2 regions of the Paractinoplanes hotanensis genome follow, and region 2 is predicted to be linked to the other one. Evidence: riboswitches for the same ligand, from Rfam matches in the RefSeq annotation. Region 2 holds a riboswitch; the other holds the start of a gene.
The links. Region 2 has a riboswitch for ZMP and ZTP ahead of LXN57_RS39795 (bifunctional 5,10-methylenetetrahydrofolate dehydrogenase/5,10-methenyltetrahydrofolate cyclohydrolase). Riboswitches for the same ligand answer to the same signal wherever they lie in the genome.
Positions count from the first base shown of each region.

Region 1: linked by a shared signal. The riboswitch ahead of LXN57_RS38585 (glycine hydroxymethyltransferase) and the one ahead of LXN57_RS39795 (bifunctional 5,10-methylenetetrahydrofolate dehydrogenase/5,10-methenyltetrahydrofolate cyclohydrolase) in region 2 are both predicted to bind ZMP and ZTP.

Region 1 is NZ_JAMQOL010000060.1:439-14,674, reverse strand. Features, by position in the region: gene LXN57_RS38610 (LacI family DNA-binding transcriptional regulator) at 1-489, shown strand, start outside; gene LXN57_RS38605 (discoidin domain-containing protein) at 549-2,765, opposite strand; gene LXN57_RS38600 (metallophosphoesterase family protein) at 3,143-3,646, shown strand; gene LXN57_RS38595 (AAA domain-containing protein) at 3,661-6,366, opposite strand; gene LXN57_RS38590 (L-dopachrome tautomerase-related protein) at 6,500-7,591, opposite strand; gene LXN57_RS38585 (glycine hydroxymethyltransferase) at 7,777-9,243, opposite strand; ZMP/ZTP riboswitch at 9,262-9,354, opposite strand; gene LXN57_RS38580 (cation:proton antiporter) at 9,411-10,967, shown strand; gene LXN57_RS38575 (intradiol ring-cleavage dioxygenase) at 11,054-11,920, shown strand; gene LXN57_RS38570 (SLC13 family permease) at 12,108-13,334, opposite strand; gene LXN57_RS38565 (STAS domain-containing protein) at 13,344-13,658, opposite strand; gene LXN57_RS38560 (ATP-binding protein) at 13,687-14,100, opposite strand.
Region 2 is NZ_JAMQOL010000063.1:85,205-99,440, reverse strand. Features, by position in the region: gene LXN57_RS39825 (sensor histidine kinase) at 1-377, opposite strand, end outside; gene LXN57_RS39820 (response regulator transcription factor) at 374-1,048, opposite strand; gene LXN57_RS39815 (outer membrane protein assembly factor BamB family protein) at 1,154-2,440, opposite strand; gene LXN57_RS39810 (outer membrane protein assembly factor BamB family protein) at 2,474-3,829, opposite strand; gene LXN57_RS39805 (outer membrane protein assembly factor BamB family protein) at 3,839-5,164, opposite strand; gene dxs (1-deoxy-D-xylulose-5-phosphate synthase) at 5,250-7,166, opposite strand; ZMP/ZTP riboswitch at 7,326-7,409, shown strand; gene LXN57_RS39795 (bifunctional 5,10-methylenetetrahydrofolate dehydrogenase/5,10-methenyltetrahydrofolate cyclohydrolase) at 7,425-8,291, shown strand; gene LXN57_RS48075 (hypothetical protein) at 8,278-8,409, opposite strand; gene LXN57_RS39790 (class I SAM-dependent RNA methyltransferase) at 8,378-9,628, opposite strand; gene LXN57_RS39785 (APC family permease) at 9,625-11,658, opposite strand; gene LXN57_RS39780 (potassium channel family protein) at 11,772-12,437, shown strand; gene LXN57_RS39775 (potassium channel family protein) at 12,434-13,117, shown strand; gene LXN57_RS39770 (DUF3159 domain-containing protein) at 13,114-13,899, opposite strand; gene LXN57_RS39765 (OB-fold nucleic acid binding domain-containing protein) at 13,896-14,236, opposite strand, start outside.

The DNA of each region.
Region 1 (14,236 bases), on a different contig from region 2:
GGAGCGGCCGGCGCCGTACGCCATCTCGTCGCCCAGGGCCACCGCCGCATCGGCTACCTGGGCGGACGCCGGCTGCTGTCGACGGCTCGCGAACGCCACCGCGGCTACCTGCGCGCACTCGGCAGCCATCCCGGCCCCGCGGTGCACGATCTGCACGATCCGACCGCCGCCGAGCGGGCCGCCATCGCCATGCTGCGGGCGCCCGACCCGCCCACGGCCCTGTTCACCACCCAGAGCATGGTGACAACGGGCGCCATACGCGCGCTACGCCGCCTCGGCCGCGAACGGTCCGTCGCCCTGATCGGCTTCGACGACTTCCCCCTGGCCGATCTGCTCGACCCGCCGGTCACGGTGGTCGCCCAGGACCCGTCCCGCATGGGCCGCACCGCCGCCACGGCCCTCTTCGAACGCATCGACGGCTACGACGGCCCACCCCGCGAGATCCGCATCCCGACCACCCTGATCCCCCGCGGCTCCGGCGAACTGTGAGTGAGCACCCGGCAAGCCGAACGCTCCCTCCTCGGCGACGGGCCCCGGGGGACGGGCGGTTACGGGAAGTTGGTCACTGTGGACGGCACGACATTGGTGGCCTGGGCCGGGGCGCCGATGTTGTTGACGACGTGGTCGATCGTGCCGGCGGCCAGGGAGATCGTGAAGATGTTGTGGAATTTCACGCCGCCGTGGGTGGGGGCCTGGAAGCCGTTGGCCGAGTGCACGGCCGGGTTGTCCAGGAAGACGGCGTAGCTGCCCATCGCCCACGCCTCGTGGGTCTGGACGCTGTCCGCCACCTTGTAGGCCGGGTAGCCGAGCACCCCGTCGGTGCGCCACACGGCGTTCGACGGCGGGTCGTACGGCTGCTCGTTCTGCAGGAAGTACGTGCGGCCGCCGTTGCCGTTCCAGAGCACTTCGGTCTTCTGGTAGTGCTCAACGAACAGGCCGTACGCCGTCACGTTGTTGCCGTTGACGATCAGGCCGCTGTCGGCCGTGTTGATCGTCCAGCCATAGGTGCCGGCGTTGCCGTGGTCGGCCCGCCAGGCCCAGATGTGGTCGATGATCACGTTGTTGCTGTTGACCAGCAGGCTGTTGGTGGCCTTGCCGGCGACGTAGCCGCCGATCCGGAAGAACACGTCCTGGACGGTGCTCGGGTTGGCGGCGTGGTTGGCCGAGGACCCGGCCTGACCCATGACCAGCAGGTTGGGCGAGTTGGTGGTGCCCGCGTCGAAGAGCACGCCGGCCACCTTCACACCGTCCACATCGGCCACCTGCATCGCGGTGACGCCGTTGTCCGGGATGATCGTCGCGTAGCCGAGGCCGAGCACCACGGTGTTCGCCCGCGTCACGTTGATGGTCTGGTTGATGTGGTAGATGCCGGGCTGGAAGATCAGGTTCAGACCCTGCGCGAGCGCCTGGTTGATCCGCGCGGCGGTGTCGCCCGGCTTGGCCACGTAGAACTGGCTGAGCGGGATCGACGAGCCCGGGGTGTTGCCGTTGACCCAGGTCGCGCCGGACGTGTTGGTGCGCAGGTTGGGCACGAAGACCGCGTAGTCGCTGCCGCTCCGGTAGAGGTACGGCTTCTCGCGGATCACCGGGGTCTGCGGGATGACGGTGTACGGCGGGGTCGGGTAGCTGGCCGCCGGAGCGCCCTGCACGCCGACGAAGGTCTGATTCCACACCGCGTTGGTGTTCGACCCGATCTGGCTGTCCCGGGTGAACCACTGCTGCTGCGAGTACTGACCCTCGCTGCCGCTGATCCGGGAGTCCGAGATGTAGCCGCCGGACGCCCACCCGTACCCGTTGGGGGCCAGGTTCAGGTTGCCGTGGATGTCCATGCGGCGGAACGGGGCGGCCTGCGAGACGGCCCAGCGGTTGGTGCCGTTCACCGGGTAGACCGACACGTTCTCGGTGCTGCGCCAGAAGTTCTGGGTCGCGTTGCCCTGGAACCAGCCGGCGTCGACGGTGATGTCGCCGTTGATCCGTACGTCCTGCGGGTTCTGCCCGAGGCCGACGATCGAGGTGTAGAAGCCGACCTGGATGTTGAGGTTGTTGTAGGTGCCCGGCCGGAAGGCCAGCACGTAACGGCCGGTGCCGAACTGCGCGCTCTCCTGCTGGGCGAAGATCTGGTCGGCCCGGGCTTGAATACTGGCGCTCGACATCGACGGGTCGAAGACCACCACGTTCGCGCCGAGGCTGCCGCCGCCGGGGATCGGGTCGCCGGTCGGGGGCGGCGTGGTCGGGGGTGTGGTCGTCGTGCCGCCGTAGACCTTGAACTCCCACAGCGAGTACCCGTAGCCGGTGGTGCGCTGGGTGCCGTACATACGCACGTACCGCCCGGTGCCGTTGACCGTGAGGTTCTGGTTGCCCCCGGCCGACGTGGTGGTGGAGTAGACGTTGGTCCAGGAACTCGCGTTGTCCGAGACCTGGATCTGGAACGCCTTGGCCGCGGCGGTCTCCCAGTTGAGCTCGACGCGGGTGATCTGCTGCGAACTGCCCAGGTCGACCTGCAGCCACTGCGGGTCGCTGAACGCCGACGACCAGCGGGTGCCGGTGTTGCCGTCGACGGCCTCGGCCGCCGCGTAGGCGCCGGCCGCTTCCGTGGACGACGCGGTGGCCGGCTTGCCCTGCGAGAGCAGGGTTTCGGCGGCACTCGCGCCGACCGCGGTCGCCGCGGCGTAACCCGCGACGACGGTGGCGACCAGGCCGCTGATCGCGGCGAGGCGCCAGGGGGAGCGTCTCCGCTCGGGTGCGGAGGAGATGGGGATGGTCATTGCTTCTCCTTGGGCGGGGATGCGCAAGGGGGACTTCTTGCGCCCTAGGGAAGACCGATCTCTCCTCTGCACGAGGGAAAGCGCTCCCCCGGGACCGACGCTAGGGAACGTGTTCATCAGCTGTCCATAGATGAACACGGTTCCGGAACTTCGGCGGTCTTGCGCTTGTCACAAAGGCTGGGCTCGATGCGCTCCTCGTTCGGGCATAAATCCAGGTCAATGCCGTACGGCGATGGCTCCGGCGCCCCGCGGCGGACCCGATAACACAGATCTCGGAACCGGTTCCGGCGCGGATCAGCAAAAACGGCATGAGCGCCAATTCGGTCCGATCATGACGTGGAGAGCGCTTACCGACCCGGACTTTCTACCCTGGGACGATGCGGCTGGTCCTCACGAGCGACACCCACCTGCCCAAGCGCGCCCGCGATCTGCCGCCCCCGCTGTGGGCCGCGATCGACGCGGCCGACGTCGTGGTGCACGCCGGCGACTGGGTCGACGAGGCCGCCCTCGACGCTTTCGAGGCGCGCGCGAAGAGACTGATCGGGTGCTACGGCAACAACGACGGGCCTGCGCTGCGGGCGCGGCTGCCCGAGATCGCGTACGCCGACCTCGACGGCCTGCGACTGGCCGTGGTGCACGAGACCGGGGCGTCCACGGGTCGCACCGAGCGCTGTGCGGCCCGCTTTCCCGCGGTCGACCTGCTCGTCTTCGGACACTCCCACATCCCGTGGGACACGACTGCCGCGTCGGGGCTGCGCCTGCTCAACCCCGGCTCACCGACCGACCGGCGGCGGCAGCCCTTCGCCACGTACCAGACCGCCGTGATCGAGGCGGGCCGGCTGACCGAGGTGACGCTGCACGAACTGCCGCGGCGCACTTAGCTGCTGCGCCGGCCTCAGAGCTCGCGGGCCAGTTCGAGGGCCGCGCGGCGTGGGTCGCCGGACCAGCGGGTGGCGAAGCCGTCCCGCAGCCGCCAGCCCTTCCGAGCCAGGGCGCGTTGCCGGGCGAGGTGCGCTTCCGGCCCGTCCGGGTGCGGTCCGCAGAAGACGCCGACGGCCTTGTCCGGCGGGCCGATGCACAGGTCGATCGTCCAGCGGCCCACGGCGTACGCGGGTCTGGCCTCGATGTCGAGACGGTTCAGCTCGGTGGCGAGATCAGCCGGCCAATCGTCCGGCCGGCTGCCACCGGCGATCTCGGGTGGCGCGGCGGCGTACCGGAAGAACTCGTCGATCAGACCGTCGGCGCCGTCGAGGGCGGTGACCACCGCGAGCCGCCGCCGGGCCCGGGTGATCATGACATTGAACAGGTTGGGGTCGGCCACGAAGCGACGCCGGGCGGGCGGATCGTCCGGCCGCAGGCCCAGCGAGACGATCACGACGTCGGCCTCGCTGCCCTGGAACGCGTGGACGGTGCCGGTACGCAGCCCGAGCTCCTCGATTCGTTCCACCGGATACGCCTCGACCAGCGCCGCCTCGATCGCGTCGGCCTGCGGGCGGAACGGCGAGATCACCCCGATCCCCCGGGTGCCGGCGGCCGCTTCCTGCTCGACGAGTTTCAGCACCGCGGCCAGTTCGTCGGGCGCCCGGACGATGTCGATGGCGTCCGCTCCCTCGTTGGCCGGGGTGCGGGTGAGCACGTCGAGGCGGTCGCCGTAGAAGCGCCGGGCCGCGAACCCGATCAGATGCGGCACGCTGCGATGGTGCTCGGCCAGCCAGGTCGCCGGGGCGGCCCCCGCGGCCAGGTCGTACGCGCTCACCCGGCGCACATCGAGCCGCTCGTCCGCGCCGTGCCGCCGGAGCACCTCGGCGACGTCGACATCGCTGACGAACGACACGAACCGCAACTGCCGCGGATCCCCCACGACCAGCGCCCGTCGCGCCCGGGCCAGCACCGGCGCGGCCCGCACCTGGTCCACATGGGACGCCTCGTCGAGCACGACCAGCTCGAACATGCCGGGCGCGGCCGGCAGCAGGTCCTCGACGTCGGCCACCGTGCCGATCCAGAGCGGGAGAGCGCGTACCAAGGGTTCGGCGGGCAGCCCGGCGAGCAGTTCGCGACGGCGGTTGCGCCCGGCCCGCAACGCGGCGGCGAGACCGGCCGCCGCCCGCCGGGCAGTCCGGTCCCACCGTTTCCGGCTGCGGGCGGCCCGGCGCATGGCCTCGCCGACGGCCGCGGCCAGCCTCTCCTCGGCGTCGTGCAGGGCCTGCCACTGCGGCTCCAGGTCGGTGCCCCCGGTCGCGGCCAGCCGGGCTGCGGCCCGCTGCGCAGTGGCTGCGGCGAGCGCGTCGGTCACCCTTTCCCGGGGTACGCCCTTGGGCACGCCGAGGCGGCGCCGGGTCCACCACTCGCGGAACCCACCGCGGGCCAGCCGGTCGGCCACCGCGCGCGGATCGAGGCCGTCCGAGAACGCGCCCGGCACGTCGCCGGCCAGCGCGGCCAGGCGGGGTTGCCACTCGGACAGCTCGGCCGCCCGGTATTCGACCTCCAGCGCTTCCCCGAGCCCTCGGCGGATGTCGTTCACGGCGTCGTGGGCCCGCCGCACGGCCTCGGCGCCGGCTCGCAGCTCGTCGTCGGTAGCGCCCTGCTCGAGGCCGGCCGTCAGCTCGGCGGCCAGGCTCTCGCGCCGCGCCGCGTCCCCGAAGAGCACCGGAACCGGCCCCGGATAGCGTTCCAGCAGCCGCGCCAGCACCTCGGCCGCATGCGGTGACTGCGTCGCCACCAGCACCGACCCGCCCCGATGCACCACTTCGAGCGCCGCCGCCACCACCGTGTGGCTCTTGCCGTTACCCGGCGGCCCCGACACCACGGTGACCGTGTCGGTGCGCACCCGGGCCACCACCTCGGCCTGCGCCTCGTTCAACGGCAGCGGGGAGAGAACCGGCTCAGTCTCGCCGGGCTCGTCCGCGCGGCCCGAACGCCCGCCACCCGACCGATGCCGCTCGGGCTCATCCGGGCGCGTTTCGTGTCCGCCGCCGTAGACCGCGGCGAACGCGGTGCCGGTGAGATCGCGTGCGGCCCAGCTGCGCAGGCTGTCGGCCAGCCCGGCTCCGAAGACGTCCCGCACCACGTAGAGGGCGGGCTCCGGCACCAGGACGATCCGGTCGTTCGGCGCCCGCCGGTCGCTCGCCACCGCGTCCACCGGAAGCCCGGTCGCCTCGGCGGCCGACCACAGCCAGGCCTTGCTGCCGGTCGCCGCCAGCCAGCCCGGCCCGGCCACCCCGGGCGCGGCCTCCAGCGCGGCGGCGAGATTCCGGTCCTCGATGAGCGGCGTGATCTCGACGTCGCCGACCGGCACGACCCGGTAGCCGAGCAACCCGCGATCGAGTTGCACCGGCTGACTCAGCAGCGGCACCCGGATCCTGCGTTGCTTGCCCTCGATCTCGGTCCGCCCGACCAGGAAACCCCAGCCCCGCCGCAGCGGCCGTTCGTCCCGGTGCAGAGCCCCGATAGCCGCGAGCCGATCCACGTCTTTCCCGCGCGGTGCGCGCTCCGCATCCTCCAGCCACACGATCGGCTGGCCGCCGCGCCCCACATCGAGCACGCGGTCGCTCCCGGCCGGCGCGAGCTCGGCGAGCACAGCAAGAACAGTCGACGGCAGCATCGCGCCCGAGGCTACCGCCCCAGCCCCTGTGGATACGCCTGTGGATAACGCCGACTGGCCCAGCCCGGTTTTTGTAAAGTCGCTGCGACCCCCGGGCGGGTGGGCTGGGGAGGAGCAGTAACCGGGGCCGGCTTCAGCGCAGGTTGATCGGGCCGGCGTCGATCGGGATGCGGAACAGGGAGTACGGGTATCGGCGGCGGTCCTCGTCGTTCTGATATTTGGCCTGGCGGTGCAGCTGGTTCGCGGTCACATAGAGGTAGCCGTCGGCCACCGACATGGTGTCGGGCCACAGCAGGCGAGGGTCATGGGCCAGCGTCTCCATCGTTCCGTCGGGCAGGCGGCGCAGGACGGCGTTGTGCTCCCAGTCGGTGAGGTAGAGGCGGCCCCGGTCGTCGGTCTCCAGGCCGTCCGAGGCGCCACCCTTGTCGCCCTCGTCGACGACCGTGGCCGATACGTCGGCGTCGCTGAGGCCGCGGTCGAAGAGGGCCTCCGCCGAGACGCTGTGCCAGCGGCGGGAGACCAGCGCGCAGTAATAGATGCGTGAGCCGTCGGCGGCGATGGCGATGCCGTCGGAGCCCATCCTCACCGGCTGGGGCGGGCCGTCCTTCGGGCGTTCGAAGAAGGGCTTGCCCTCGACCATGGGCAGCATGCCGACCGGCTCGACCGCCTTGGTGGAGGGGTGATCGTGCAGGCGGCGCCAAGCCTCACCGGTGTGCAGGTCGACGACGATGAGCCCGTTCGGGCCCTGGTCCGACGAGTCGGTGATGAAGGCGGCGTTGCGGCGCAGGTCGAAGCGGACATCGTTCAGATACGTCGTGGGCAGCGCGACGTCCTGATCGAAGACGATGGTCCGCACGACCTGGTCGGTCTCGAGATCGACGCACACCAGCTTGGGGCCGCCGTGCCGGGTGGGCTGGAACATCGGGCTGCCGGTGTCGAGAATCCAGAGCCGGTCGGCGGGGTCCACGACGATGCTCTGCACGGAGACGAGAGCTTCGGGATCGGCGTCGTCCCGAGGCGAGTTCCAGTCGACATCGGGATACGGCACGACCTTGCCGTCCCTGATCTCGCCGACGGTGCAGGCGACCTCGTCGCCCCACTTCGGGAAGTTGACGAAGATCCGCCCGGTGCGGGAGACGCTCACGCCGGTGGGCATGGGACCGTCGTCGAAGGTGTGCACGGTTTCCAGGGTGCCGACAGGCTGGTCGGTTGGTTGTTCGCTCACGAACGCCCGCATACCCGACTTGCACCAGCCCATTCGGCGTGGGGCGTGACCACTTACGCAGGCCGCCCGGGTGGGGTGAGCGTTCTGGGCGCGCCAGCGCCCTGCTCGCCCCGCCCGGGCCCTCGACGGGAGTTACGGTCTGTACCCACCACCCCGCCACGACATCGGTTTTCTGGTGTTCAGGATCAGCCCAGATCGACGCTCGGGTAGAGCGGGAAGCCGGACAGCAGCTCGTGAGCCTGCTTGTGGATGTTGTCCGAGACCGCGGGGTCGAGGTGGAACTTCGCCTTGCTGTCCTGGGCCGGCTTGGTGCTGGTGAGGACGGTGTGGATCAGGTCGGCGATCTGGTCCATCTCGGCCACGCCCAGGCCGCGCGAGGTGAGCGCGGGGGTGCCGATGCGGATCCCGGAGGTGTACCAGGCGCCGTTCGGGTCGTTGGGGATCGCGTTGCGGTTGGTGACCACGCCGCTGTCGAGCAGCGCCTGCTCGGCCTGGCGGCCGGTCAGGCCGAACGGGTGCACGTCGATCAGCACCAGGTGGTTGTCGGTGCCGCCGCTCACCAGTCGCACGCCGCGCCGGGCCAGGCCCTCGGCCAGCGCCTGGCTGTTGGTGACGATCTGCTGGGCGTACGTCTGGAACTCGGGACGACGAGCCTCGGCGAACGCGATCGCCTTGGCCGCCATGACGTGACCCAGCGGGCCGCCGAGCACCATCGGGCAGCCGCGGTCGACCTGGTCGGCCAGCTCGGGCTGGGCGAACACGGCGCCACCACGCGGGCCCCGCAGGCTCTTGTGGGTGGTCGTGGTGACGATGTGCGCGTGCTCGATCGGGTTGAAGTCGCCGGTGAAGACCTTGCCCGCGACCAGACCGGCGAAGTGCGCCATGTCGACCATGAACGTCGCGCCCACCTCGTCGGCGATCTCGCGCAGCGTCGCGAAGTTCACCTTGCGGGGGTACGCCGAGTAGCCGCCCACGATGATCAGGGGCTTGAACTCGCGGGCCGTCTCGCGCAGGGCCGCGTAGTCGATCTGACCGGTGGCCGGGTCGACGCCGTAGCTGCGCTGGTCGAACATCTTGCCCGAGATGTTGGGCCGGAAGCCGTGGGTCAGGTGGCCGCCCGCGTCCAGCGACATGCCGAGCATGCGCTGGTTGCCGAACGCCTGCCGCAGCTCGGCCCACTCGGCGTCGCTCAGGTTGTTGACCTGGCGCTTCTCGAACTTCTTGAGATAGGGAACCTCGACCCGGTCGGCCAGGATCGCCCAGTACGCGACCAGGTTGGCGTCGATGCCGGAGTGCGGCTGCACGTAGGCGTAGGGCGCGCCGAACAGCGCCTTCGCGTGCTCGACGGCGATCGACTCGACGGTGTCGACGTTCTGGCAACCGGCGTAGAAGCGGCGGCCGATCGTGCCCTCCGCGTACTTGTCGGAGAGCCAGTTGCCCATGGCCAGCAGCACGGCCGGCGAGGCGTAGTTCTCACTCGCGATCAGCTTGAGCGACTCGCGCTGGTCGGTGAGCTCCTGGGCGATCGCGTCGGCGATGCGGGGCTCGACGGACCGGACCACCTCGAGGGCGGAGCGGAAGGCGGCGGACTCGGGGTTCAGCCCTTCGGCCGGGGTGACATTCTGGTTTCCGCCGCGGTCAGACACAGTCATGGGACCTCCCTATCACGATGCAGAGGCCCAGGCGCACGGCAGGTGTCGTCATCAAGACGAGGCCGCTCCCCGATGGTTGACCACCTTGACGCGCCAGTCACGGCCCGCCGACGAGCATACCGGTCTTGTTCGTCCGGCCGAAACCGTTGATCACTAAGGTAAGCGGCGTGAACGGCGTGCAGATCCTGCTCATCATCGGTGTGGGCATCGCCGTGTCGGCGCTCGCTCGCAAGCGGGGCGTCGAGCCAGGCATGATCATCGTTGTCCTGGCCGCGGGCGCGTCCTTCATCCCCGGGGTTCCGCGGCTCGAGCTCGAGAGCGAGCTGATCCTCGCGATCGTCATCCCGCCGCTGCTCTATTCGGCGACCCGCGGGGCGTCGCTCTCGAACTTCGGCGCCAACCTGCGCTCGATCTGGACGCTCGGCGTCGTGCTGGTGGTTCTCACCGCCGGCGCGCTGGGCCTGCTGTCGTCGTGGCTGCTGCCGACGCTCGGGCTGACCGCCGCCTTCGTCCTGGGCTCCGTGCTCGCGCCGCCGGACACGATCACCACGGTCTCGCACGGCGCCGAGATCGGGCTGCCGAAGCGGGCCACCTCGATCCTCACCGGTGAGAGCCTGGTCAACGACGCGACCGCGCTCACCCTGTTCAGCATCGCGGTGGCCGCCGTCAACGGCGAGCACACCACCTGGCAGGGCGGGATCGGCGAGTTCTTCCGGAACGCCTCGATCGGCATCGTCATCGGCGCGCTGTACGCCGTGATCGCGCTCTGGATCCGCAAGCGGCTGGGCAACCCGACGCTGGAGACGGCGCTGGTGATGCTGGTGCCGTTCACCGCCTTCCTGACCGCCGAGCAGGTGCACGCCTCCGGAATCCTCGCGGTGGTCGTGGCGGCCTTCTCGCTGAGCATCAACCTGACGCTCGACCCGAAACATCAGTACCCCGGCGCGTACCGGACCCGCCTGCAGGAGGGGGAGGTCTGGCCGGTCATCGACTTCCTGCTCGAGACGTTCGTCTTCGCGTACATCGGCCTGCAGTTGAAGTGGGTGCTGGCGGAACTGGCCGAATCGGACGACCCCGGGCTGGGCCGCACGCTGATGGCGGCCGGGGTGCTGCTGGTCGCGGCGGTCGTCATCCGGCTGGCCGGGGTCGAGGTGCTGTTCGGCCGGTGGTCCGTGCGGGAACGGCAGGTCGAGCAACGGGCGGAGCGGGACGTCCGTTACCGCACCCGCCTGCAGGCGATGCGCGACCGCCACCGGCAGCGGCGGGGCCAGGACCCGCTGCCCGCGCCGACCCGCAAGGAGCGGCTGCTGGTCGGCTGGACCGGCATGCGCGGCATCCTCACCCTGGCCGCGGCCGCCTCGATCCCCGAACACACGGCGTCCGGCGAGGAGTTCCCGGGCCGGACCGCGATCCAGGCCATCGCCCTGTTCGTCACCCTCGGGACCCTGCTCCTGCAGGGCACGACGGTGGGCTGGCTGGCCCGACGGCTCAGGTTCGACCTGACCGCCGAACGGGCCGAGACTGAGGCCGAGCGTGAGCGGGGACGCCAGGTCGCCGCCACGGCCGCCGCGCAGCCGGCCGCCGACATCGACGCGAGCTTCGAGGCTCAGCGGCTCGCGATCGGCAAGGCCGTCCGCGACCACGAGTTGAGCGAGGAGACCGCCCGCGAGCTCATCGAGGACATCGACCTGAGCCAGGCCGCCCACCACACCAGCCCCTCGTAGCTGTCACAGCGCGGTCACAGAAGACCCATAGGAAACGGACCTACTGTGACCGGAACACCGTGCGGCAACACGACGGGAGCGAACCGATGGCACAGGACCGGAGACCTACGTACGAGGGACGGCGCCTGCCCCGGCCCGGCGAGGAGGTCGTCGACCAGGGCCTCGGGTTCGACCTCGGCACGTTGCTGAGCCGCCGCCGGCTGCTGCGGGGTTTCGGGCTCGGGGCGGCCGCGATCGGTCTCGCGGCGTGCAGCAGCAACTCGTCCTCCGACACGGCGGCGCCGGCAGCTTCGACCGCTTCCGGGGAGATTCCGGAGGAGACAGCCGGTCCGTACCCGGGCAACGGGTCGAACGGGCCGGATGTGCTCGAGCAGAGCGGCGTGGTCCGCAGCGACATCCGGTCGAGCTTCGGCACGGGGAGCGGGACGGCTGAGGGCGTACCCATGACGCTCGAGCTGACCGTCCTCGACCTGGCGAAGGACAACAAGCCGTTCGCCGGCGCCGCGGTCTACGTGTGGCACTGCGACCGGGCCGGGCAGTACTCGATGTACTCCGAGGCGGTGCGGAACGAGAACTACCTGCGCGGCGTCCAGATCGCCGACGCTTCGGGGAAGGTGACGTTCACCAGCATCTTCCCTGCCTGCTACCCCGGGCGCTGGCCGCACGTCCACTTCGAGGTCTACCCCAGCCAGGCCGACATCACGGACGCGACCAGGACCATCGCCACCTCGCAGGTCGCGTTGCCCGAGGACACCTCCGAGGCGGTCTACGCCACCGCCGGGTACGAGTCGTCGGTGACCGCCCTGGCCCAGGTGAGCCTCGACAGCGACAACGTGTTCGGCGACGACTCGGGGGCCCTGCAGCTCGGCGCCGTCACCGGCGATGTGGCGAACGGATACGCGGTAGCCCTGACGGTCAAGGTGGACACCACGACGACGCCCACGGGCGGTTAGCCCTCCGGCGACGGCGGCCCGGGCAGGGCTCCCCCGGGCGTAAACGGTTCCGTAACCTCGTTTACTTGCCTGTAACAGTTACATCGACAAGACTGACTTCGTCGGACGCACCCCGCCGCCGAATCCCCCACCGGATCACCTCGGCCGTTCCCCGGACCGATACCGGCGCGGCGGCGAGGGTGCGCCCCTAGCTTCCCACCTTGAGGCTCAGCCACAGCGCGAGCACACCGGCGATCAGCGCCGGGGGCACAGTCAGCATTCCCAGCCGCAGGAAGTCGCGCGCGTCCGGCGCCGCGTCGTGAGTGTGCAGAATTCGCCGCCACAGCAGTGTGGCCAGCGAACCCACGTAGGTCAGATTCGGGCCGACGTTCACCCCGATCAGCATCGCCAGCAGCAGGGCCGGGCTCGAATCGACCACCGGCAGCAGCACCAGCGTCGCCGGCAGGTTGTTGACCAGGTTGGCCAGCGCGGCGGCCAGAAAGGCAACCGCGAGCAGGCCCAGCAGGTCGGCGTGGTCGGGGGTGATCGCGTGGATCAGGTCCTCGAGTCCGTGCTGCTGCACCGCGAGCACCACGACCCCCAAGGCGAGCACGAACGCGCAGAACGCCGGGTTGGCCTCGCGGATCAGCGTGCCGACGGGCACCCGCCGCGGCACGGCCAGCAGGACCGCACCGGCCACGGCAACCCAGGCCGGGTGTACGCCGAAGGGCTGCACGACGGCGAAGCCGGCCAGGGTCAGGGCCAGCACGATCAGCGCGTACCGGGGCGCGGGGCCGTTGCCGGGCTGGGGGCGGGGCGCTTCGCGGGCCCGCAGATCACCGGCGAAATAGCAGCGGAACACCAGGTACTCGACGGCGATCACGGCCAGCCAGGGCAGCGCCATCAGCCCGGTGAACCCGAGGAAGGTGAGCCCGCTGGCCGCGAACGCGAGCAGGTTCGTCAGGTTCGAGACGGGCAGCAGCAGCGACGCGGAGTTGGCCAGGTGCGCGGCGGCGTATGCGGGCGGACGGGCCCGGGCGCCGACGCGGGCCGCGGTGGCCAGCACCACCGGGGTGAGCAGCACGACGGTCGCGTCCAGGCTCAGGAACGCGGTGGTGAGGGCGGCGACCACGAAGACGGCGGCGAGCAGCCGGGGCGGGTTGCCGCCGCCCTTGCGGGCCGCGATCGTTCCGGCGTACCGGAAGACGCCGTGCTCGGCCGCGAGATGGGCCAGCACGAGTACGGCGGCCAGGAAGCCGACCGTCGGGCCGAGCTCACGAAACTCGGCCCAGGCGTCGTGCCACGACACGAGCCCGAGGGCGATCACCAGAGCAGCCGCGGGCATGGCGGCGACCGCCTCGGGCAGACCCCGCGGCCGGACGACGGCGAAGGTCAGCACGACGACCAGCAGGACTGCCGAGATGATCAGGGGCACCGCGGCAGGCTACGAGTCGAACAACTCCTGTGCACCTGAGACGTTCAACACCCGCGCCACGCCGGCCCTCGCGTTGACCACCCGGAAGCCGGCGCCGGTCGCGACCGCGATGTTGTAGCCGTCGATCAACGCACCGAGGGCCTCGGAGTCGATGAACGTCACGTCGGCCAGGTCGACGACGACCAGCGTGGCCGCGCCGAACGCCTCGACGATCGTCGCGTGCAGGTCGTCACGGGAGTTGATGTCCAGCTCGCCGCTGGGCCGCAGGATCGTCGCGGTCGGGTCGGCCGCGTAATCCTGGCCGATCTGGTAGGAGTCCGCCACGGGGACTTTCTATCAGGAGCGCGGAGATTCAGCCCGGGAAGCTCGCCCAGACGTGCTTGGTCGAGCCCGTCCGGTACCAACCCACGTCGATGGCGAACGTCTTCGTGAGCTGGAGTCCCAGCCCGCCGGCACCCAGCGGACGACCCCGGTCGAGCTCCGGCAGCGTTCCCAGATCGTGATCCGCCACGTCGAGGATGAGGTGGTCGTCCTCGCGGAGCAGCCGCACCTCGGTCGGCGGCAGACCGTGCCGCAGGGCGTTGGTGGCCAGCTCGGTCGCGACGACCGCCATCCTGTCGAAGAGGTCGTCGACCTCATCGGTGTGCGTCTGGATCGCCTCGCGCAACGCCGCCCGGAGGCTGCGCAGTTCGCCGAAGGTGCCGAGCTTCCAACAGCGCAACTCGGCGGCCGCGGGATGAGGAGCCGAGGAGCGCAAAGCAGACATGAAGTCCATCTTTCCCGGTCCGACGTGTTTGACACTGGCCCGTGCGGGTCACCACAACGACCGTACGGACTAATCCCCGATGCACTCGATCCAGGGCTCTCGATGCCCCGCAAGATCCGCTACGTATATTTGCTAT
Region 2 (14,236 bases):
CGCGCGGTCTGGGTGACCGTGTGCAGCGGCCGCAGCGCCCGGCCGGCGACCGCGTAGGCCCCGGCGATGCCGATGATCCCGATCGCCACCAAGGCGACCAGTCCCTTGACCAGCATCTCGCGCGACGCCTGCTCGACCAGCCTTTCCTGCCAGCCCTGGGCGTCGACCACGGCGCCGTTGGTGAGCGTGACCGTCGAGCCGGCCCGCAGGTCGACGCCGGGGTGCATCACGTCGCCGACCAGCAGCCAGGCCAGGACGACCAGGATCGCGCCCGCGCCGACCAGCAGGATGCCGTTGAGCAGGGTGAGCCGGAGCTTCAGGGTGGGCCGCAGGGTGAAGCCCGGGCTTCGTTTGGCGCGGGCGGGGTAGACCGTCATGAGAGGACGACCGGTTCGGGCACCCGGTAGCCCGCGCCGACGACGGTCTCGATCAGCGGCGGATCGCCCACCTTCTTGCGGAGCGTCATCACGGTCACCCGTACGGTCGTGGTGAAGGGGTCGGTGTTGGCGTCCCACACCCGTTCCAGCAGCTCTTCGCTCGACACCACGCCGCCCCGCGCCTTGAGCAGCTCTTCGAGCACGCCGAACTCCTTGTTGGTGAGCTCGATCGGGGTGCCGCCGCGGGTCACCACCCGGCGGGTCTGGTCGAGCACCAGGTTGCCCACGGTGAGCACGGGCGGGGCGGCCGGGGTGGCGCGCCGGCCCAGCGCCTGCACCCGGGCCACCAGCTCTTCGAACGCGAACGGCTTGGCCAGGTAGTCGTCGGCGCCGAGCTGCAGTCCCTCGACCCGGTCGGCGACCGTGCCGCTGGCGGTCAGCATGAGCACCCGGGTGAGCGCGCCCGACTCGACCAGGGCCGCGCAGATCTCGTCGCCGTGCATGCCGGGCAGGTCGCGGTCGAGCACTACCACGTCGTACCGGGTCACGTAGGCCATCTCGTGTCCCTGCAGCCCGTCGTACGCGACGTCGACCGCCATCCCCTTGCGGCGCAGCCCGCGCGCGATCGCGTCACAGAGGTTCCGCTCGTCCTCGACCACCAGCACCCGCACCGCAGTTCCTCCGTCAAGCTCGCCGGTCACAGCCTCGCCGACGTGAACCGGTCACAGCCTCGCCGACCCGAGGTGAACCGGACGTGAAGAGGCCGCATGTGAAGGCTACCGAAGCCTCCACAGGGCGACGTTCGCGTTGACCAGGCGGCAGATGAGCAGACCGGAGGCTGCCTGGCAGCTGTTGGACACGTCGTCGGCCGTGCCGAGCAGGCGGACCGAGAGCGTGGCCGGGTCGAGGATCGCGTAGTGCAGCAGGTACGAGCCGCGCACGTCGAGCTTCCCGTAGAACCGCCCGTCCCCGGTGCCGGCGAGGTACTCCCAGCGGCCGAAGTTGCCCCGGACCTGGCCGGTCGCCGGGTCGAGCACCCACAGGCCGGGCTCGTCCGGTCCCCGCTCGGCCCGGGTGGCCAGCAGATAGTCGCCGACCCCGTCCGCGTACGCATATTGGGAGGACCGCCACAACTCGAGCCCCGTCGCCGGGTCGATCGCCGTCATCCCCCGCTGATGCTGGAAGGTGCAGATCAAGCGGCCGCAGCCGGCCTGCATCCAGCTCGTCGACAGATCGGCCCGGGTGTGCCAGAGCGGCGTCAGTCCGGGCAGCCGGTACGCCCCGAAGCCGGCCGCTCCCTCGTCGGCCATGACCAGGTCGTCGACCGGCCAGACCAGCCCGTTGGCCCGTCCGGGGCGCGGCGGCAGCGTCCGGGTGGCGATCAGCGCGCCGGTGTGCGGGTCGCGGCTCTCCAACCGGCCGGAATCGCTCAGCAGCACCAGCCAGCTCGGGAAGTTCCCCTCCCAGCCGGTCTCGGCGATGTAGCCGTCCGCCGGACGGGACAGTTTCCAGCGGGTGGCGCCGGTCCGCAGATCGACCCCGAGCACAGAGTCGTCGGTGCCGAGCAGCACCAGATTGTCGGGCGCGGAGACGGCGATCAGCCGGGCCGTCCGCCGCCACCGGACGTGGTCCGTGCCCTCGGTGACCGCCACCGCGGCCCAGATGCCGCTCGCGTCGACCTGGTACGAGACGACCATCGTGCCGCCCACGAGCAGCACCTGGTTGATGCCGCCCGAGACGGTGACCGTGGTGCTGCTGAGCAGCCGCGCCGCGGGCAGGGTGAAGTTCCGGACGACGCGCCGGCTCACCTGCGACACGAGCGTCGCCGAGCCGCCGACCAGCAGCATCCGGTCGCCGCTGAGGAACGTCGTGTCGCCGAGCCGGGCCGGCACGATCGTCGGCGACAGCCGGAACGGCACCGGCGCACCCGCCGTGACCAGGGCCAGCAGGGCGATGGACAGCAACGCCAGCAGGGCCCGGCGCGGAACCAGCCGGTCGGCCTGGGCGGCGTCGGGCGGTGCCTCGCGGGGCACCTCGCCGAGTTCGATGACTCCGTTCGCCACGGCGCACCCCCGCCCATTGTGGCGCTGGGCGGGTCAGGCCCGGTAGGCCCAGATTCGCAGACCGCCATCCGTGCGGCACACCACGTGCTGCTCGTCGGAGGCGCAGTCGCTGACCGGGCCGCCGGTCTCGCCGAGCGGCTGGATCACGTCGCTGCGCGGGAGCACCACGCCGAAGGTGCTCGCGCCGGCGTCGAGGCCGCGCCGCAACACCATGGGCCGGCCGGGCCGGCCGAGCACCTCGTTCTGCCAGCCGGCCAGGTCGACCCGGGTGGCGCCGGTGGCCGGGTCGGCGAGCCGCACCGGCAGCCCCGACTCGCTGTTCCACTCGATCACGTAGCCGTCCTGCTTGCTCAGGTCGACGTCGTCGGGAGCCCGCCAGAGCGCGTCCCCCGTGCGGGGGTCGAGCACGTCGAGCTTCCGCCGCTCGCCCGCGCAGAACAGGCCGCTGCAGCTGGCCGGGTCGACCATGGTTGCGGGCACGGGTCGCGACCAGCGCCGCTCGACGGTGTCGGCCGAGTAGGCGACCTCCTCGGTGACGATGCCGTCCCGGCCGTACGCGACCGCCATGAGCCCGTCGACCAGGGCGCCGCCGGACGGCCCGGCCCCGTTGACCGGCGGCAGCGGCGCGGCCCGCACGACGGCGCCGGTCGTGCCGTCGATGCGCTGGAGCCGGTCGGACGAGAGCATCAGCAGCGCCGGCTCGTCGCCCGGTGCGACCGTCACGCTCACCGCCCCGCGGGCGCTCACGGTCCAGATCGTCCGGCCGGTGCCGAGGTCGACGCCGCGCACGTCGGTGCGCAGCGGGGGCTCGGTGTGCGGTACGCCGGTGGCCGAGAAGAACAGCTGGCCCGGCTCGCCGGACGCCTGGTCGTAGACCGTGCCCGGACGGAACTCGTGCTGCTGCACCACGCCGACCCGGCCACCCGGCAGCGGCGTGATCGTCGCCGGTGACGTCCACCGCGTCCGGCCGCTGCCCGCGTCGACGACGGACGTGACGTTCCGGTAGGAGAAAAGCACCACGTCGCCCGCCTGCTGGGCCTCGAGCCCGCCCCAGCCCATGTCGTCGGGGTCGGCGAGGGTCACCCGCAGTTGGTTGCGCCACAGCTCCCGTGGGGGCTCGGCGATGCTCCAGGCGGTGGTCACCCGCTCGGAGCCGTGCACCGCGACGGTGTAGACCCGGCCGCCGGTGAGCTGGAACGGCGTCTCGGGGCCGCCGGGCGCGGGCACAGCGCCGAGGTAACGCCAGAGCACGGGATACACCGGAGCCGCCCCGCCGATGGCGAGCACGAGCACGGCCACGAGCACCAGGCCGGGGACGCGGTAACGGTGCGCGGGCGGCGGCGCGGTGAGCGTCGGGTCGGGCTGGGCGGTCAGGTCCAGCTCGATCACCGCCAACGCCTACCCCTTCCGGTCGTACGCCCAGACGACGAGCTGGCCGTACATCGAGCGGCACACCAGCCGCCCGGGTGCGGCCTGGCAGTCACCCGTGCCGGCCGGCAGCGGCCCCAGCAGCCGTGGCTGCGTCTCGCCCGGCTGGGCGACGGCGACCATGGTACGGCCTCCGACCTCTTCCGAACGGGTGACCAGCAGGTGGTCCTCGTGCTGAACACCACTGGAACCGGCCGCACCGTAGATCGGGCGCCAGCCGGTGAGGTCGACCTCGAGCTGCCCGGTGTCCGGATCGATCAGGCCGAGCGGCTGGGTGTTCTCGGCCGACCCGTAGGCGACGAACTGGTTGCCGAACTGCTGGACGCCCCGCCACTGCGGGTTGGTCCAGCGCACGTCTCCCGTCGCCGGGTCGATCGCGCGCATCCCGTCCGGCCCGGTGAGGCAGGCCAGCACCCCGCACGCCTCGATCTCGTAGTAGCCGTCGGCCGGTTGCGACCACAGGTTGCGCAGGGTCACCCCGTCGTACGCCGAGAACTCCATGTTCGGCCGGCCGGGGTGCCGCAGCAGGATCGTCCCGTCGACCACCACCGGGTTGCTCGGGTCGTAGTCGGCCGGCGGCACCGCGGCGGTGGCCAGCCGCTCGCCGCTGACCAGGTCGTGCACGGCCATCGTGCGGTCGTCGTGCACCAGCAGCATGCGGGTGCCGGAGTCGCCCGGGCCGGGCAGCCCGATCAGCACGGCGCTGGACGGCACGTCGACGGTCCAGCGGGTGCTCCCGGTCAGCGGGTCGATCGCCTCGACCGGCCCCTGCACCCGCCGGGCGGCCCCGCCCATGCTGCGGGTGGGCGAGGCGGCGAGCAGGGTCGGCGAACCGGCCAGGGTGACCACGGTTCCCGACCGGCTCCACCGCTCGCTGCCGTCGGCGAGCGAGATCGCGGTGGTGCCGGGGTCGCGCGAGCCGATGGTCCACGGCCGCATCAGGATCAGCCCGGAGCCGAGCCGCAGCCGGAAGGCGGGGGCGGTCTGTCCGGCCTCCCACTGCGTCCCGCCGTCGCTCAGGTTGTAGGCGCTGAGCATGCCGAAGGTCTGGGCCAGCAGGCGGCCGTCGTCGGTCAGCGCGTACGCGTCGGCCGGCCCGACCTGCAGGCTGAACACCTCGGTGAGCGGCGCCTTGGCGGGCGCCGTCGAGGCGCCCGCGGTGAACAGCACGAGCGCGGCCAGGACGGCGGCCGGGAACCAGATCGGGAACACCGAGCGTTGCGGCGAATCGTACGAATCGGGTTCTCCGCGTTCCAGACCCAGATCGATGATCACCGTGTTGCTCTGCACCGTCATGTTCCAAAGGTAACGAGCAGATAACGGTGATGCCCCACGCTGGTCCGGTTCGCGGGGCTATCACCGAATTATCGGAGCCGGGAAATCATGCTTTACGCTGAAGCTCCGGCTGGTCGGCCAGCTTCGACACCCACTCGGTGACGTCGCGGGAGATGTCCTGCGCGGTGAGGCCGAGTTCGGCCAGGAGCTCGCCCCGGGTGCCGTGCGGGTGCCACCCGGCGGGCACGCCGAAGTCGCGCAGCGGCACCTCGACGCCCGCGTCGCGCAGGGCGCCGGCCACCGCATCGCCCACACCGCCGGCCCGCACGCCGTCCTCCAGCGTGACGACCAGACGGTGCTGGGCGGCCAGGCCGGTCAGCTCGATCGGCACCGGGCGGACCCAGCGCGGGTCGACCACGGTGACCCCGAAGCCCTGCCCAGCCAGGCGGTCGGCCACCTCGAGGCCCAGCCCGGCGAACGAGCCGACCGCGACCAGAAGCACGTCCTTGGTCTCGTCTTCGCGCAGCACGTCGACCTGGCCGACGCGGTGCACCGCGGGCAGAGCGGCCGGTACGGCGCCGGTCGGGAAGCGGACAATCGTCGGGCCGTCCTCGACGGCGACCGCCTCGCGCAGTTCCTCGCGCAGCGTGGCCTCGTCGCGAGGCGCCGCGATGCGCAGGCCGGGCACGACGCCGAACACGCTCATGTCCCAGATGCCGTAGTGGCTGGGGCCGTCGGGGCCGGTGATGCCGGCCCGGTCGAGCACGAAGGTGACCGGCAGCTCGTGCATCGCCACGTCGAGCAGCACCTGGTCGAAGGCCCGGTTGAGGAACGTGGCGTAGACCGCGACCACCGGGTGCAGGCCGCCCATGGCCAGGCCGGCCGCGCTGGTCACCGCGTGCTGCTCGGCGATGCCGACGTCGTACGCCCGTCCGGGGTACTTCTTGGCCAGCGCGGCGATGCCGGTCGGCTCGGCCATGGCGGCGGTGATGCCCACCACGTCGGGCCGCTCGTCGGCGATCTTGACCAGCTCGTCGGCGAAGACGTTGGTCCACTTCAGCTTGGCCGAGGCGAGCAGCTTGCCGGTCTCGGCGTCGAAGCTGCCCGGGCTGTGCAGGCAGTCGGCCTCGTCCTGCTCGGCGGGCCGGTAGCCGTAGCCCTTGCGGGTGACCGAGTGCACGATGACCGGCGCGTCGAAGCCTTTGGCCCGGCGCAGCGCCGATTCCATGGCCTGCTGGTCGTGGCCGTCGACCGGGCCGATGTACTTGATGCCGAGGTCCTCGAACATGGGCTGCGGGCTGACCGCGTCCTTGATGCCGCGCTTGACCGCGTGCAGCACCTCGTAGACCGGCTTGCCCACGACCGGGGTCGAGCCCAGCGCGTCCTTCACCAGGTCGAGAACCTTCTCGTAGCCCGGGTTCAGGCGCAGCGTGGAGAGGTGGTCGGCCAGGCCGCCGATCGTCGGCGCGTACGAGCGGCCGTTGTCGTTGACGACGATGACCAGGCGGTTCTTGGCCGCGGCGATGTTGTTGAGCGCCTCCCAGCACATGCCGCCGGTGAGCGCGCCGTCGCCGACCACGGCCACGACGTGCCTGTCCTCGCCGCGCAGGGCGAACGCCTTGGACATGCCGTCGGCGTAGGACAGGGCGGTCGAGGCGTGCGAGTTCTCGATGAAGTCGTGCTCGCTCTCGGCCCGGCTCGGGTAGCCGGTCAGGCCGCCGCGCTGGCGCAGCAGGTCGAAGCCGCCCTGCCGGCCGGTGACGATCTTGTGGACGTACGCCTGGTGACCGGTGTCGAAGAGCACGCGGTCGCGCGGCGAGTCGAAGACCCGGTGAATGGCCAGGGTGGTCTCGACCACGCCGAGGTTGGGGCCGAGGTGGCCGCCGGTGCGGGACACCTTGGCCACCAGGAAATCGCGAATCTCCGCCGCCAGGAGGGTCAGCTGCTCGGGGGTGAGGCGCTTGAGGTCACCCGGAGAGGTGATGCTGGCCAGGATGCCGTCAGAGGCGGAGACGTCGCTCATGGGGTCGAAGTCTATCGGCGTGGGGCGACAACGCATCCCGTCCGAAGGGCCGTCCCCAGCTCCTACACACAACCGACACATGGACGCGACCTGCGATCTTGCGGTGATCTACCGCACAGTAACAACCCGGTATCAAAGACTGGGGCGGCGTCGGGCAGACTTGGGGCACGCGACTGGCGGCACCGGGGATGGATCGACCATCGGGGAGCCTGTCACGGGGAGTCGACCGCCTGGGCCCCCGTGCGACAAGGGGGTCGCATGTCCGCACGCCTACTTCCCGGCGCTCCGGTCGCCGAGGCGGTCCTGGCCGATGTCTCCGAGCGCGCTGCCAAGCTGAAGGCCCAGGGCGTCACGCCCAGCCTGGCCACCGTGCTCGTGGGCGACGACGACGCCAGCGCCGGCTACATCCGCATCAAGCAGCGGCAGGCAGCCGAGCTGGGCTTCGAGTCCCCGCACCGGCACCTCTCCGGCGACACCACCCAGCAGCAGTTGCTCGACGTGATCGCCGAGCTGAACGCCGATCCGGGTGTGCACGGGGTGCTGATCCAATACCCGATCCCGGCCCACCTCGACTACGACGCGGCGCTGCAGACCCTCGACCCCGACAAGGACGTCGACGGCATGCACCCGCTCAACATGGGACGCCTGGCCGTCGGCCTGCCCGGTCCGCTGCCCTGCACCCCGGCCGGCATCGAGGCGCTGCTGGCCCACTACGAGATCCCGGTCGCCGGCCACGAGGTCGTCATCCTCGGCCGGGGCGCCACGCTGGGCCGGCCGCTGGCCATGCTGCTCGCCCAGAAGCGCCCGACAGCCAACGCCGCCGTCACCGTGGTGCACACCGGCGTGCCGGACTGGGCCCGCTACGCCAAGCGGGCCGAGATCCTCATCGCTGCCGCGGGAGTGCCCGGCATCATCCAGCCCGAGCACGTCCGCCCGGGCGCGACGGTGATCGGCGCCGGCGTCCGCTACGAGGGCAAGCGCCTGCTGCCCGATGTGGCCGAGGAGTGCGCCGAGGTCGCCGGAGCCATCACCCCGCGCGTGGGCGGGGTGGGCCCGACGACGGTGGCGATGCTGTTCCGCAACGCGATCACCGCCGCCGAGCGCGCGGTCGCTACAGCAGCGTGACCTTCCCGGTGTCCGGGTCATAGCGCGCGTCGGCCACGCCCAGGTGGCCGGCCTGCGCCTTCTCGCGCGCGATCTGGCAGAGGCGCTCAGCGCTCGAGCAGCGCGACGCACTCCACATGCTGGGTCATCGGGAAGAGGTCGAAGGCCCGCAACGCGGTCAGGCGCCAGCCCAGCTCCTGGAACGTGTTGATGTCGCGCGCCAGCGAGGCCGGGTCGCAGGCCACGTAGGCCACCGCGCGGGGCGCTGCCGCCACGACCGCGCGCACGACCTTGGCCCCGGCGCCGGCCCGGGGCGGGTCGAGCACGACGAGGTCGACCGGGCCGGTCACCCGGCGACGCAGCAGCGCGGAGTCGACCCGCGCCTGCACCACCTCGGCGTGCGGCAGGTCGGCCAGATTCGTCCGGGCCGAGGCCACGCCGGCCGAGGAGGACTCGACCACCGTCGTACGGCCGTGGGTGTGCCCGGCGACAGCCGCCGCGAACAGCCCGGCCCCACCGTAGAGGTCCCACATGCTCTCGCCCCCGGCCGGCCGCAGCATCTCGACCACCGCCGCCACCAGCGTCTCGGCCGCCGCCGGATGCACCTGCCAGAAGCCCTCCGGCGGCACCCGCCAGGCGCGCCCGACGGCCCGTTCGGTCACCTCGGCCGGGCCCTCGACGAGCTGCCGCCCGCCGCCGCCCAGCGTCGTGCCCTCAGCCGGGTCGTCCGGCGGCAGCAGGCCCCCGGCGCCGGTCGGGCGGGCGAGCACGGTCACGTCGCCACCGGTGGTCGCCACCGCCTCCAGCGCGTCCGCCTCGGGCCATTCCCGCCGCAGCAGGTCGAGCTTCTGGATCGCGGGATGCGCGATGCGGCAGCGGTCGATGGCCACCACCTCGTGCGAGCGATGCTTGAGCAGCCCGGCCCGGCCGGCCGCGTCGACCGCGTAGCGCACGCGGCTGCGCCAGCCCAGCAGCCCGCCCGGCAGCTCCTCGACGTGCACCTCCCGGCGCAGTTTGGCCAGCCGCCGCAGTTGCTCCTCGACGACGGACGCCTTCCACCGCCGCTGCGCCTCGCCCGAGGCATGTTGCAGGTCGCAGCCGCCACAGGCGCCCGGGCGGGCGTACGGGCAGGGCGGCTCGACCCGATCGGCCGAGGCCTCGTGGATCTCGACCGCGTCGGCCCGCAGGAAGCCCTTGTGCAGCTCGGTGATCTCGGCGGTGACCCGCTCGCCGGGCAGCGCGTGCCGCACGAACACCACCTGGCCGTGCTCGCCGCCCACCCGCGCGACGCAATGCCCGCCGTGGGCGGGAGCGCCGACGGTGAGCTCGACGCGTTCACCCTCTTCCAGTGAATTCACGAGCGCGACTCCGTCTCCTGGTCGGCCGGGGGCTCGGCGGCCCGCACGCGGGGCCCGCGGGCCGGCACCCGGGTCAGGCTCTGGTCGAAACGGTCGAGGTCCCTGTCCTGGCTGGAGCGCAGCTGCCAGGGCACGCTGGTGACCATCACGCCCGGCTCGAACAGCAACCGGGCCTTGATGCGCAGGGCGCTCTGGTTGTGCAGCAGGTTCTCCCACCAGCGGCCGACCACGTATTCCGGCACGAAGACCGTGACCACGTCGCGGGGGGAGCCGCGGCGCACGCCCTTGACGAAGTCGATGATCGGGCCGGTGATCTCCCGGTACGGCGAGTCGACCACGGCGAGCGCCACCGGGATCTGGCGGCGCTCCCACTCCTCCTGGATCGTCCGGGTGTCCTTGTCGTCCACGTTCACGGTGACCGCGGTGAGCGTGTCGGGCCGGGTCGCCTGCGCGTACGCCACCGCACGCAGGGTGGGCATGTGCACCTTGCTGACCAGCACGACCGCGTGGTTGCGGGAGGGCAGCACGGGCCGCTCCTCGGTCGGTTCCAGCTCGCGCGCCACCCTCGTGTAGTGCTTGCGGATGGCCACCATGAGCCCGTAGATGGCCACCATGGCGGCGATCGCGATCCACGCCCCGAGCAGGAACTTCGTGACCAGCACGATGATCAGCACGGTGCCGGTGAGGCCCATGCCGAACGTGTTGATGGCCCGCGACCGCACCATCCGGCGCCGCTTCTCCGGGTCGCGCTGGGTGCGCAGCAACCGGTTCCAGTGCCGGATCATGCCGCCCTGCGACAGCGTGAACGACACGAAGACGCCCACGATGTAGAGCTGGATCAGCCGGGTCGTCTCGGCCTGGAACGCCACCACCAGGATCATCGCCGCGATGGCCAGGAAGATGATGCCGTTGCTGAAGGCCAGCCGGTCGCCGCGGGTGTGCAGCTGGCGGGGCAGGTAGCGGTCCTGGGCGAGGATCGAGCCGAGCACCGGGAAGCCGTTGAAGGCGGTGTTGGCGGCCAGGAAGAGGATCAGGGCGGTGACCGCGCCGACCACGTAGAGCAGGACCGACCCCGACCCGAAGATCGTCTCGCCGAGCTGGGCGGTGACCGGATGCTGCACGTAGTTCGCCGGGCCGGACACGATCTGCAGGGTCGGATCCTCGACGTACTGCAGGTGGGTGGCCCGCGCCAGCAGCACGATGCCGAACAGCATGACGATCGAGAGGCCGCCCAGCAGCATCAGCGTGGTCGCGGCGTTCCGGCTCTTGGGCGGCTTGAACGCGGGCACGCCGTTCGAGATCGCCTCGACGCCGGTGAGCGCCGCACAGCCGGACGAGAACGTGCGGAGCAGTAGATAGGCGAAACCGAAGCTGGTGAGGTGGTCCTCCTCGGCCGCGATGACCAGGCCCGCGCTGGGCGCCCGGAGGTCGTCGCCGAGCACGTAGATCCGGAACAGACCGGTGAGGATCATGCCGAGGATCACGACGATGAAGGCGTACGTCGGCACCGCGAACGCCGTCCCCGACTCGCGCAGCCCCCGCAGGTTGAGCGCGGTGAGCAGGGTGATCGCGCCGACCGCGAAGGCCACCTTGTGCTCGGCGACGAACGGCACGACCGAGCCCAGGTTGGTCACGCCGGCTGTGGTCGACACGGCCACGGTCAGGATGTAGTCGACCAGCAACGCGCTACCCACACCAAGCCCGGCCCGCGGGCCCAGGTTGACCGTGGCGACCTCGTAGTCGCCGCCGCCCGAGGGATAGGCATGAACGTTCTGGCGGTAGCTGGCGACCACGGTGACCATCACGACCGCGACGGCCAGGGTGATCCAGGGTGAGATGTAGAAGGCCCCGGCCCCGGCGATCGACAGCGTCAGCAGGATCTCGTCGGGCGCGTAGGCCACGCTCGAGAGGGCGTCGCTGGCGAAGACGGGCAGGGCGATGCGCTTGGGCAGCAAAGTGTGCTGCAGCCGGTCGGAACGGAACGGCCGGCCGAGCAGCAGCCGCTTCGCGAGGGAGGTCGGACTGGCCACGAGTGCAAAGCGTACGGCCGCACCTCGAGCCCTGTACCCCGCCCCGGCCACCGGCTCTGGCGGGCGCATGGCAATCTCTCACCCAGGAGCACGATCCGGGGAGGGCACGACACGTGCACGTGGTGATCATGGGGTGCGGGCGGCTCGGTTCGACGCTCGCTCACAACCTCGAGGAACGGGGCCATTCGGTCGCCGTCATCGACCAGAATCCGGACGCCTTCCGCCGTCTGGGCTCCCACTTCGGCGGCGCCACGGTGACCGGGGTCGGCTTCGACCGCGACGTGCTACGGGCGGCCGGCGTCGAGCGGGCCGACGCGTTCGCGGCCGTCTCCAGCGGCGACAACTCCAACATCATCTCCGCTCGGCTGGCCCGCGAGACGTTCGGCGTCTCCCGGGTCGTGGCCCGCATCTACGACCAGAAACGGGCCCAGGTGTACGAGCGCCTGGGCATCCCCACCGTGGCCACGATCCGCTGGGCGGCCGACCGGATGGTGCGCCACCTGGTCCCCGAGGGCATGGTCGAGGTGTTCCGCGACCCAACCAGCGTGGTCTCGATCGTCGAGGCGCCGCTGCACCGCGACTGGGTCGGCCGCACGCTCAAGTCGCTCGAGGAGCTCTCCGGCGCGCGGGTGGCCTATCTGATGCGGTTCGGCATGGGCACCCTGGGCACCCCGTCCACCGTGCTGCAGGACGGCGACCAGGTGTTCATGCTGGTCACCGACGAGACGGTGGGCGCCGTGCTCGACGTCGCCTCCGGCGCGACCAGGGAGGGGCTGTGACCATGCGGATCGCCATCGCCGGAGCCGGCAACGTCGGCCGCTCGATCGCGCAGGAGCTGATCGGCAACGGCCATCAGGTCATGCTCATCGAGCGGCAGCCCCGCCAGCTGCGGCCCGAGCGGGTGCCCGAGGCCGACTGGGTGCTGGCCGACGCGTGCGAGCTGAGCAGCCTCGAGGAGGCCGACGTGGCCGGTTGCGACGTCGTGGTGGCGGCCACCGGCGACGACAAGGCCAACCTCGTCGTCTCGCTGCTGGCCAAGACCGAGTTCGCCGTGCCGCGCGTGGTGGCCCGGGTCAACCGGGCCGAGAACGAGTGGCTGTTCACCGAGCAGTGGGGCGTCGACGTCTCGGTCAGCAAGCCGCGCCTGATGGCCGCCCTGGTCGAGGAGGCGGTCACCGTCGGCGACCTCGTCCGCCTGATGACCTTCCGCCAGGGCGAGGCCAACCTGGTCGAGATCACCCTGCCCCGGAACGCGCCGTACGAGGGTCAGCCCGTCCGCGACGTGCCGCTCCCCCGCGACTCGGCGCTGGTGGCGATCCTGCGCGGCAAGCGGGTCATGGTGCCCACGGCCGACGACACGCTCGAGGCCGGGGACGAGCTGATCTTCGTCTGCACGGCCGAGGTGGAGGACCAGATCCGCGCCGTCGTGCTCGGCAGCGAGGGTCGCGAACTCGGTTAGGCGGTGGTCTCAGCTGCCTTCTGCTCGCTGGTCACGCGGTGGATGGCCCACGCGGTGAAGGCGAACGTGGCGGCGTAGATCGGCCAGCTGATCAGGATGCGCACGATGCCGAGCGCGTTCGCCTCGCCCATCTGCCACAGCACGAACTGGATGCCCGCGCGCAGGCTGAGCGAGACCACCCAGACCAGGGTGAGCCACTGGAACGTCTTGAACAGGCGGGCGTTGCCGAACCAGTCCTGCTGGCCCTTGTTGGCCATGATGCCCCAGACGTAGCCGATGATCGGCTTGCGGACCATCACGCTGATCAGCAGCGCCGCCGCCTGCGCGAACGTGAGCAGGATGCCGGGGAGGTAGAAGTCCTCGGCGTTGCCCGTGCGCCAAGCCAGGAAGGCGCCGATCGCGATGCCGAAGAGACCGTTCACCGCATGGCGTACGGGCTGCTTGCGGGCCAGCCGGAAGGCGCCGATGGCCAGCGCCGTGAAGACCGCGCCGCCGATCGCCCAGTAGAGCGCCGTACGCTTCTCGAGCCCGACCACGGTGTCGCCGAGGATCACGTTGAGCATCACGAAGGTGAGCACCGGAAGGCTCGACTCGATCAGCCCGCGGACCCCGCCGAGCTGCTCCGAGATCTGCTCCGACATCGAGGGGAAGGGCTCCTCCCCGTCGTCCTTCTTCGCGGGCTCCGGCACCGGATGAAGGTCGAGATCCTCGACGACCTCCTCGGCGAGCCGTTCCTCCACGGTTTCGTGCGCGGCGTGACGCGGCTCGCTGCCGGGTGTCACCGGGGCGCCTCCAGCTCGTAGTACGGGTTGTAGATGACCTTACGGTCGTCCCTGATCGCGATGCGGCCGCGCGCGGTGAGCTGTCGGCCGGGCTCGATGCCGGCGATCGACCGGCGGCCCAGGAAGATCAGGGTCACGACGTCGCTGCCGTCCCAGAGGTCGGCCTCGAGCGTCGGGAGGTTGGTACGGGGGGTGTATGCCACCGTACGCAACCGCCCGTTCACCGAGACGACCTGACCGCGGGAGCACTGGCCGGCCGGCATCGCGCCGCACTTGGCCACCTCGCGCTGAAGATCCCGCGCGTCGAGCTCGGAATCGGTGGCGGTCAACCGGTCGA